Regions from separate parts of the Pseudomonas sp. StFLB209 genome, predicted to be linked through region 1. Evidence: predicted binding sites of a transcription regulator. Region 1 holds the regulator's gene; the other holds the start of a gene.
The links. Region 1 encodes sigma-54, which starts transcription at its own class of promoters, with help from an activator protein. Its sites were predicted from a motif close to ANTGGCATNNANNTTGCTNT; they were not measured.
Positions count from the first base shown of each region.

Region 2: a site for sigma-54 is predicted at 3,217-3,236, ahead of PSCI_RS18685 (circularly permuted type 2 ATP-grasp protein). Genes of this name have one in related genera too.

Region 1 covers NZ_AP014637.1:3,189,673-3,195,015, forward strand. The annotation lists gene rapZ (RNase adapter RapZ) at 1-454, opposite strand, end outside; gene ptsN (PTS IIA-like nitrogen regulatory protein PtsN) at 457-921, opposite strand; gene hpf (ribosome hibernation-promoting factor, HPF/YfiA family) at 934-1,242, opposite strand; gene PSCI_RS14205 (RNA polymerase factor sigma-54) at 1,357-2,850, opposite strand; gene lptB (LPS export ABC transporter ATP-binding protein) at 3,196-3,921, opposite strand; gene lptA (lipopolysaccharide transport periplasmic protein LptA) at 3,922-4,467, opposite strand; gene lptC (LPS export ABC transporter periplasmic protein LptC) at 4,454-5,026, opposite strand; gene PSCI_RS14225 (KdsC family phosphatase) at 5,036-5,343, opposite strand, start outside.
Region 2 covers NZ_AP014637.1:4,161,158-4,166,500, forward strand. The annotation lists gene PSCI_RS18670 (LTA synthase family protein) at 1-1,808, shown strand, start outside; gene PSCI_RS18675 (hypothetical protein) at 2,018-2,254, shown strand; gene PSCI_RS18680 (ribonuclease E inhibitor RraB) at 2,503-2,841, shown strand; gene PSCI_RS18685 (circularly permuted type 2 ATP-grasp protein) at 3,270-4,679, shown strand; gene PSCI_RS18690 (alpha-E domain-containing protein) at 4,692-5,343, shown strand, end outside.

The DNA of each region.
Region 1 (5,343 bases):
TGTCACGCAACTGATAGAGGTTCAGGTGTGTGGTGTTGATCTTCAGGTCGGCCAGATCAATGATCGGCCCCAGCAGTACGCTTTCGTCACGTATGGCTTCGGCCAGCGAGCGCTGCGAGTTGCTCAGCGGATGGCGTCGCCGGGTTTCCGAGAAACGTTTGAGCAGGGTAGCGTCGTCGGCGTCCAGATACAGCACATCACAGTGGATGTGCCGAGCGCGTACCTCATCGAGGATCTGCGGGAAGCGGGTGAGGTGGCTGGGCATGTTGCGTGCGTCGATGGACACAGCCAGCAGCGGCTCGCTTTGTTCGGTATTGAGCAACGCGCGTTCGGCCAGTTCAGGCAGCAAGCCTGCCGGCAGATTGTCGACGCAGTAGAAACCGTTGTCTTCGAGCATGTCGAGCGCGGTGCTCTTGCCCGAACCGGAGCGGCCACTGACGATGATCATGCGCATGCTCACCGGCCTTTCAGTTCATCCAGCACGGCGTGATGAAGCGCCTCACCGCTGTGTGCCGCGCGCAGGCGCTCACGCACTTCGGCGCGGTCGAGCATGCTGGCGATCTGGCGTAACAGCTCCAGATGTTCATCGGTGGCAGCTTCGGGAACCAGCAACACGAACAGCAGATCGACCGGTGCGCCATCGATGGCGTCAAAATCAACCGGTGCTTCCAGGTGCAGGACAGCGCTCACCGGCGCGCTGCAGGCGGCGAGGCGGCAGTGAGGAATGGCAATGCCGTTGCCAAAGCCGGTCGATCCGAGCTTTTCGCGGGCGACCAGACTCTCGAATACGGTTTGAGTATCCAGCGTAGGTACTTCGCGGCCAATCAGGTTGGCAATCTGTTCGAGTACGCGTTTTTTACTGCCCCCCGGCACGTTAACCTGGGAACGGCCGGGGGTCAGGATGTCTTCAAGTCGGATCATGGATTGGGTGTGTTAGCGAGCGGTCGCACCTTTGAGGATGCTTTGCTGCTTTTCCTTATGCTTGAGCAATTGTCTGTCGAGCTTGTCGGTGAGCAGGTCGATGGCGGCATACATGTCGTCATGCTCGGCGTTGGCCACGACCTCACCGCCATGGATGTGCATGGTGGCTTCGATTTTCTGTTTCAGTTTCTCGACGGTCATGGTGACCTGGACATTGGTGATCTTGTCGAAATGTCCTTCGAGTTTTTTGAGTTTGAGCTCCACATATTCGCGCAGGGGCTTGGTCACTTCCAGTTGATGTCCACTGATATTGACTTGCATACAGCTTTCTCCTTTGCCTGTGCATAAAGGGGCAGGTCGACTACCTGCCTCTGGAACGCTGTGGCGCTCACCCGGCATCGACCCCAAACGAGGTCGTGCCCGGTAGCCGGTCAGTCACATCAGCCGCTTGCGTTCGCTCGATGGCGCAATGCCCAGCGATTCGCGGTACTTGGCGACGGTGCGACGGGCGACCTGAATGCCTTGTGCTTCCAGTAAACCAGCGATCTTGCTATCACTCAATGGCTTTTTCTGATTTTCCGCAGCAACCAGTTTCTTGATGATTGCGCGGATGGCTGTGGAGGAGCATTCACCGCCTTCGGAAGTGCTGACATGGCTGGAGAAGAAGTACTTCAACTCGTAGATGCCACGCGGGGTATGCATGAATTTCTGGGTGGTGACCCGGGAAATGGTCGACTCGTGCATGCCAACCGCTTCGGCAATATCGTGCAGCACCAACGGCTTCATGGCCTCATCGCCGTATTCGAGAAAGCCGCGCTGGTGCTCGACGATCTGGGTGGCCACCTTCATCAGGGTCTCGTTGCGGCTTTGCAGGCTCTTGATGAACCAGCGTGCTTCCTGCAACTGGTTACGCATGAAGGTGTTGTCGGCGCTGGTATCGGCACGGCGCACGAAGCCGGCATATTGCGGGTTGACGCGCAGGCGCGGCACCGCTTCCTGGTTCAGCTCCACCAGCCAGCGGTCGGTGTCCTTGCGCACGATGACGTCCGGCACCACATATTCCGGCTCGCTGGATTCGATTTGCGAACCCGGGCGCGGATTGAGGCTTTGCACCAGCTCGATGACCTGGCGCAGTTCATCTTCCTTGAGTTTCATGCGCCGCATCAGTTGCGAGTAGTCGCGGCTGCCCAACAAGTCGATGTAGTCGCTGACCAAGCGCTGCGCTTCAGCCAGCCAAGGGCTCTTGGCCGGGAGCTGGCGCAATTGCAGGAGCAGGCATTCGCTGAGGGTGCGCGCACCGACACCGGCCGGTTCGAACTGCTGGATGCGGTGCAGGACGGCTTCGATCTCGTCGAGTTCGATGTCCAGTTCAGGATCGAAGGCTTCCAGAAGTTCTTCCAGAGGCTCTTCCAGGTAACCCTGGCCATTGATGCAGTCGATCAGGGTGACGGCGATCAGGCGATCGGTGTCGGACATCGGCGCGACATTGAGCTGCCACAGCAGGTGGCTCTGCAGGCTTTCACCGGCCGATGTGCGGGTGGTGAAGTCCCACTCGTCATCGTCGCTGCCGGGCAGGCTGCTGGCGCTGGTCTGGTAGATGTCTTCCCACGCCGTGTCGACCGGCAGCTCATTGGGAATACGCTCGCTCCAGTCGCCTTCTTCAAGGTTGTCCACGGTCGTGGCGGTTTCCTGGAAGCTTGGTTCCGGCTGTTCGCTGGCCGGCTTGTTTTCGATATTGTCCGCCATCGGGTCGGAATTATCGAAGTCGTCGCCTTCTTCCTGGCGCTCCAGCATGGGGTTGGATTCCAGCGCTTCCTGGATTTCCTGCTGCAGGTCCAGAGTCGATAGCTGAAGCAAGCGGATAGCCTGTTGCAGCTGCGGTGTCATCGTCAGCTGCTGGCCCATTCTCAAGACTAGCGATGGTTTCATGGCAGTTGCTCAACACCTTCATTCGCCGGCGCGGGGAGCGCCATCCACTACAGGGCATCGATAGCTGTCGTGGGAAAGTGTCGGCAGGTTGCCAGCCTCGGATGCAGTCATCGGACCTGGAGAGCGGGCTCGAAAACACGCATTTACCCGTAGCTGATTGGCTTGGGAAAAACCGTGACTTTCGAGTGCTTTCGTCTTGCCTTGGCTGCGCTCGCTACGCTTTCTCACGGCCTCTGATCGATGCCGCCTTTATTAAGCAAGTTATATGCCTGAATTCTAAAGACTTGCCTAGAGCATCAGGACAAATAATCTGTTGTCAACAGCCAGTGTGTAACCAAGGGAGGTCTACAAACGGAACTCGTGGCCCAGGTACACCTCTTTCACCAGCTGGTTGGCCAGGATGGTTTCTGCATCGCCTTCGGCAATCAACTGGCCGTCGTTGACGATGTAGGCGGTCTCGCAGATGTCCAGGGTCTCGCGCACGTTGTGATCGGTGATCAGTACGCCGATGCCCTTGGCCTTGAGGTGGTGAATGATCTGCTTGATATCACCCACGGAAATCGGGTCTACCCCGGCGAAAGGCTCGTCGAGCAGGATGAACTTGGGGGCCGTGGCCAGCGCGCGGGCGATCTCTACGCGGCGACGCTCGCCGCCGGAGAGGCTCATGCCGAGGCTATCGCGGATATGGGTGATATGGAATTCCTGCAGCAGGCTTTCCAGTTCGGCGCGGCGTGCGGCGGCGTCCAGTTCCTTGCGGGTTTCCAGGATCGCCATGATGTTGTCGGCCACGGTCAGCTTGCGGAAGATCGAGGCTTCCTGTGGCAGATAACCGATGCCGGCGCGTGCGCGACCATGCATGGGTTGGTGGCTGACATCGAGGTCATCGATCAGCACTCGCCCCTGATCGGCCTGGACCAGGCCGACGATCATGTAGAAGCAGGTGGTCTTGCCGGCGCCGTTAGGGCCCAGCAGGCCGACGATCTGTCCGCTGTCAATGGACAGGCTGACATCGCGTACGACCTGGCGGCTCTTGTAGCTCTTGGCCAGATGCTGGGCTTTAAGCGTCGCCATTTACTGGGCCTTCTGCTGCTGTTCGGGTTTCTTTTTCGGCTGGATGACCATGTCGATGCGCGGACGTGGCGCAGTGACCTGGCTGCCGGTAGCGCGGCCGGCACTGACCACCTGGCGCACAGTGTCATAGACGATCTTCTCGCCTTCTGACGTGTTGCCGTCGTTGATGACCTTGGCCTTGTCGATCAGCACGATGCGATCCTGTGCTGCGTAGTACTGGATGGTCACTGCATAGGCCTGGACGATGGGTTTGTCCACCGAAGGCTTCTGCTCGTAGTAGGCCAGGTTGCCGACCGAGGTGAACACGTCGACTTCACCCTGGGCGTTACGGGTGATGGTCACGGTGTTGCCGGTGATCTTCATCGAGCCCTGGGTGATGATGACATTGCCCTTGTAGGTGGCGATGCCTTTTTTGTCGTCCAGCTGCGCGTCATCGGACTGAATGTGGATCGGCTGATCACGGTCAGTTGGCAGGGACCAGGCGCTCGCGCTTCCCAGTGCTGCGCTCAGGCCGAGCAAGAAAGGAAGGGTTTTAACGAGCCTCATACTGTCCTCTTACTTTGGACAGCAGGTCCATCCTGCCGTCTTTCAAATATGCTTTCATCCCTACAGCCGTGCTGACACCGCCGCCGGCGTCGATTCTAACGGCTTGCTCGGTCTGCGCATATTGCTTCTGTGGGAATACAGTCATTCGACTGCTGGTAATGATGGTCGCGCGCTGCTTTTCATCGGTGCGTGCAACGCGAACGTTGTCGATCAGTTCGACCTGCTCGCCACCGGGCGATACTTCGCCGCGGGCGCTCTGCACGTGCCATGGAAAGGCCGTGCCACGGTACATGTTCAGGTCCGGGCGGGTCAGCAGGGTGACATCGCTGGCCTTGACGTGCTCGACCTTGTCGGCGGTCATCTCGTACTGCACCTTTCCGTCGGGCAGGTACTGTACGCTGCGCGCATTGATCGCGTAGTAGTCGATGGCAGTCTCGTCGGCCTTCACGGCAGGCTGGTCCATGAAGCTTTCCGGACTGACGTTCCAGTAGCCGACGGCGGCCAGCAGCAACGCCAGCACGCCAAGGATCAGGAAAGTACGAATCTTCTTGCTGAGCATAAGTGGTGTCTACAGATAGGCGGCATGGGCCGCTTCAAGGTTGTTCTGCGCTTCAAGAATCAGCTCGCAGAACTCGCGGGCTGCGCCTTCGCCACCGCGTGCTCGGGTCACGCCATGGGCGTGCTGACGCACGAAAGTGGCGGCATTGGCCACAGCCATACCCAGCCCTACGCGGCGAATCACCGGCAAGTCTGGAAGATCATCACCCAGATAGGCGACCTGTTCGTAACTCAGGTTCAGTTCAGCGAGCAGTTGATCAAGCACCACCAGTTTGTCTTCGCGGCCCTGATACAGGTGGGCAATGCCCAGATTCTTTG
Region 2 (5,343 bases), 970 kb from region 1:
GTGCACGGGGCTTTTTCCGTTTCTGGCTGACCCTGGTCGGCAGTATCACGCTGTTCCTGGGCCTGATGGAAATGGACTTCTATCGCGAGTTCCACCAGCGCCTCAATGGTCTGGTGTTCCAGTACGTCAAAGAAGATCCGAAAACTGTACTGAGCATGCTCTGGTACGGCTTCCCTGTGGTTCGCTACCTGTTGGCCTGGGCGCTGGTCACCTGGCTGTTGAGCCTGGTATTCAAAGGTTTCGATCGTCTGGCCCGGCCTGCGCAGGGCGTGACTGCCAGCCGCGGTTTTTCTGGTGCCGTCGCCCCTTGGTACATGCGCGCCAGCGTGTTCGTGGTCATCCTGCTGGTGGCTGTGGTCGCCGCCCGTGGCACCTTGCGTCAAGGCCCGCCACTGCGCTGGGGCGATGCCTACACAACCGATTCGAACTTCGCCAACCAGTTGGGCCTTAATGGCACCCTGACCCTGATTGCAGCAGGCAAGAGCCGGTTCTCGGAGGACCGCGACAATATCTGGAAAGCCACCCTGCCACAGGATCAGGCCCAACAGACCGTGCGTGACATGCTGTTGACTGCCAACGACCAGTTGGTCGAGCCGGACATCGCTGCCGTGCGCCGTGACTTCAACCCGCCGGCGCAGAACACGCTGCCAATTCGCAACGTGGTGGTCATCCTGCTTGAGAGCTTCGCCGGTCACTCGGTGGGTGCCTTGGGCAGCCAGGCGAACATTACGCCGTACTTCGACAAGCTGGCCGAAGAGGGTCTGCTGTTCGATCACTTCTTCTCCAACGGCACGCATACCCATCAGGGCATGTTCGCGACCATGGCCTGTTTCCCGAACCTGCCGGGCTTCGAATACCTGATGCAAGAACCTGAAGGCAGCCACAAGTTGTCCGGCCTGCCGCAGTTGCTCAGTACCGGTCGCGATTACGACGACGTCTACGTCTATAACGGCGATTTCGCCTGGGACAACCAGTCGGGCTTTTTCAGCAATCAGGGCATGACCAACTTTGTCGGTCGCAATGACTTCGTCAACCCGGTGTTCTCCGATCCGACCTGGGGTGTGTCCGACCAGGACATGTTCGACCGTGGTGCTGAAGAGCTCAAAGCCCGTCAGGGCCAGGGCAAGCCGTTCTATGCCTTGCTGCAGAGTCTGTCCAACCATACGCCGTATGCCTTGCCCAAGGATTTGCCGGTCGAGCGGGTTACCGGCTACGGCTCGATGGACGAGCATCTGACGGCGATGCGTTACTCTGACTGGGCGCTGGGGCAGTTCTTCGAGAAGGCCAAGAAAGAGCCTTACTACAACGAGACCCTGTTCGTGGTGCTGGGCGACCATGGCTTTGGCAACAACCGCCAACTGACCGAAATGGACCTGGGCCGCTTCAACGTGCCGTTGTTGTTGATCGCACCGGGTATTCAGGACAAGTTCGGCAAGCGCAGCAGCATCGTCGGCACTCAAGTGGACGTGGTGCCGACCATCATGGGCCGTCTGGGTGGCAAGACCCGTCATCAATGCTGGGGGCGTGACCTGCTGAACCTGCCCGAGGGTGATCAGGGCTTTGGCGTGATCAAGCCGTCTGGCAGTGAGCAGGTGGTGGCCATTCTCAGTGGCAATCACATCCTGATCGAGCCGGTAGACATGCCTGCGAAGGTTCTCAAGTACACCTTGGGCACTACACCGTCGGCCGAAGTGATCGAAAATGCGGCGCAGACTGAAGAACTCAAGCAAAAACTTGAAAGCTTCCTGCAAACCGCGACCAAGAGCCTGCTGGACAACACCGCAGGCGTAGAGGCCAGCAAGAACTGAGCAGCATGAAAAAGGCCCCCTCCGGGGCCTTTTTTCTGCCGGTGTAAAAACCGCCGACATGCAGATTCCCGTTTGCTTGGGCGTCACCCAAGTGTCTGCCCGACCTTGCCGCCGTCTGGTAAAAAACACCCTGTATCAGGCTGAACAAACCGCCTCACGGACCGGTCAAGATCACGTAAGCCGATTGTCCGGCTGTTGCGGAGGTACTGATGAAACTGTGGGCCGTTTCGTATCTGGATAAGGATGGCGTGCAACAACGCCTGGAGATTGATTCGCAGCAGTGCCCTACACATGAGGAGGCTGCCCGTCTGCTGCGCCCGAAACTGTTCCCGGTAGCCGGTGAGCTCGATCTCAATGATCTGGAGGGGCGAGCGTCAGAGCCGACGGTGAAGACGCTCAGAGAGCAGAACAGCGTGCAGATCCTTTCGATTACAGAGCTTTCCTGAGCGACCATGCTCTGCCAACCGCTTGGCAGGTGCTCAGGCTAAGGCTACTCTGCAAACGGGGCCGCCAGAGGGCGTACGTAAAGTCGCTGAACAGCCACTTGAGTGCATCGTCTGACGGACTCTTCCCGGCGGGTGTCCGGCCCTTTGCAGGCCGACTTCACCCAGCTCCATGCTTGATCGCCAGGCTGGCGGCACGGCCGCACAGCCAGCGTTGAAACTCTATCTATCGTTGCATAGGAGGATGTTTCATGAGCACAGCCCACCCTGAAGACATCAGCACTCACGTGCTGCGTTGCATGAAAGAGGGCGGTTTTGATTTTGCCCGGATTCATCCCATTGAGTTCTACGCCATCTTTCCCGACGAAAAACGCGCTCGCCAGGCCGCGCAAAAATTTCGCGGCGAATCGCTGAACGCTCAGGTCAACGAGCGCGATGACGGTGCCTGGCATTTACAGGTCAGCAAAATGATGTACGCCACTTACCACGGGATCGGGGACTTTGAGCAAGACCTGCAGTCTGCGATTTCCCCGCTTGACGGGGAGGTTGAAGGCTGGGGAGTCAAACATGAACTCAGACGCTTGAACTGAACAGCAGATTCACCCTTGACGGCCCGGCGGGAACATTGCTCCCGCCGGGCCGTTTGCGTTGTAAAGAGCGGGATTGATGTGCAACAGGCAGGCAAAAAAAAGCCACTGAAAACAGTGGCCATAACGGGAATCGGGTTGACGGATGAGTGGTAGAAGGCGCTTGATGAGTGACGCCTTGCAGGTGGTGGCTTCCGTTGATGTGAGCGATTGTGGCGAACTAATGGCAAGGCTGGAAATCAACTCGTTCTATAGCGCCTATAGTTTTGATGCATGGTTTTGAGGCGTGGGCGATAAAAGTGGGCGCAATTTTGCACAAGGAGGGTGCGCGGTGGGCGTTGCGTAAAAATAACTTATTGAAAAATAAAGATTTATGCCGGTGGCACGAGGCTTGCGAAGGCCTTGGCGTCCTGGGTGACAAGGAGTTCGGCATGATCCGCAACTTTTACGATGAGATGTACGATGCTGGCGGGCAGGTTCGCCCGCATTACCGGGAGTTTGCCCGGTGGTTGGGAAATACGCCGCCTGAGCTGTTGGCTCAGCGGCGTCGCGAGGCCGATCTGCTGTTTCATCGTGCCGGAATTACCTTCACGCTCTATGGCGACGAGCAGGGCACCGAGAGGTTGATTCCTTTCGATACCATCCCGCGCAGCATTCCGGCCACTGAGTGGCGGATTGTCGAGCGCGGCTGTATTCAGCGAGTCAAAGCGCTGAACATGTTTCTGGCCGACCTGTATCACGAGCAACGGATCATCAAGGCCGGGATCGTGCCTGCCGAACAGGTACTTGCCAATGAGCAGTACCAGTTGGCAATGCAGGGGTTGAACCTGCACCGCGATCTGTATTCGCATATTTCCGGCGTGGACCTGGTGCGCGACAGTGACGGCACTTATTACGTGCTCGAAGACAACCTGCGCACCCCCAGCGGTGTGAGCTACATGCTCGAAGACCGCAAGATGATGATGCGCCTGTTTCCCGAGCTGTTTGCGGCGCAGCGCATCGCGCCGATCGATCATTACCCGAACCTGTTGCTCGATACCCTGAAAAGTGCCAGCCCGCTGGATAACCCCAGAGTCGTCGTGCTGACGCCGGGGCGCTTCAACAGCGCATTTTTCGAGCATGCGTTCCTGGCGCGGGAAATGGGCGTCGAGCTGGTAGAGGGGGCTGACCTGTTCGTGCGTGATGACCGGGTCTATATGCGCACCACTTCCGGTCCGCGGCCGGTCGACGTGATCTACCGACGTCTGGACGATGCATTTCTCGACCCGCTGGCGTTCAGGCCTGATTCGGTGCTGGGTGTTCCGGGCCTGCTGGCAGCCTACCGCAGCGGCAACGTGGTGCTGGCGAACGCGGTGGGTACCGGCGTTGCCGATGACAAGTCGGTTTACCCGTATGTGACCGACATGATCCGCTTCTATCTTGATGAAGAGCCGATCCTGATGAACGTGCCAACCTGGCAGTGCCGCAAGCCTGAGGAGTTGTCTCACGTGCTGGCCAATCTGAAAGATCTGGTGGTCAAGGAAACCCAAGGCTCCGGCGGCTACGGCATGCTGGTCGGCCCGGCGGCAACGGCAGCCGAGATCGAAGCCTTCCGGGCCCGCCTGATTGCCCGGCCACATGCGTATATCGCCCAACCCACCCTGTCCCTGTCGACCTGTCCGACTTTCGTCGAGAACGGCATCGCCCCGCGACACATTGATCTGCGCCCCTTTGTCTTGTCTGGCCGCGAAACTCGCGTAGTGCCCGGCGGGCTCACCCGTGTGGCCCTGCGTGAAGGCTCGCTGGTGGTGAACTCGTCTCAGGGCGGCGGAACCAAGGACACCTGGGTGGTCGAGGATTAAGGATGCCTGCCTATGTTGAGTAGAACTGCCTCTGATCTGTTCTGGATGTCACGTTACCTGGAGCGGGTTGAAAACCTCGCACGGATGCTTGATGTCAGTTACTCGTTGTCATTGATGCCCCAGGACGGGCGTGGTGACGGCCTGGATGAAATCGCCATGCCGCTGTTGATCACCGGCACCCTGGATGCCTATCGAGAGCGTCATGGCGAACGGCATGCCGAACGCATGCTGCACTTCTTTGCTCTGGATGCCAGCAACCCGGCCAGTATCTACAGTTGCCTGGGTGCCGCACGGGCCTGTGCCCACGCGGTACGCGGGCGAATTACCGCTGATATGTGGGAGAACATCAACTCCACCTGGCTGGAAATCCGCGACATCGCCCAGCAGGGCCTGAACCGCTATGGCATGAGCCGCTTTTGCGAGTGGGTCAGGGAGCGTGCCCATCTGTTTCGCGGTGCAACCTACGGCACCATCATGCGCAACGATGCCTTCAGCTTCATTCGCCTGGGGACATTCATCGAGCGTGCCGACAACACTCTGCGCATGCTCGATGCGCGCTACGAGATGCTCGAGCTGCGTGGTTCGCATGTGAAAGCGGCGGCTGACAGCTCTGCTGCCGGCTATTACCAATGGAGTGCGTTGCTGCGTGCCTTGTCGTGCTTCG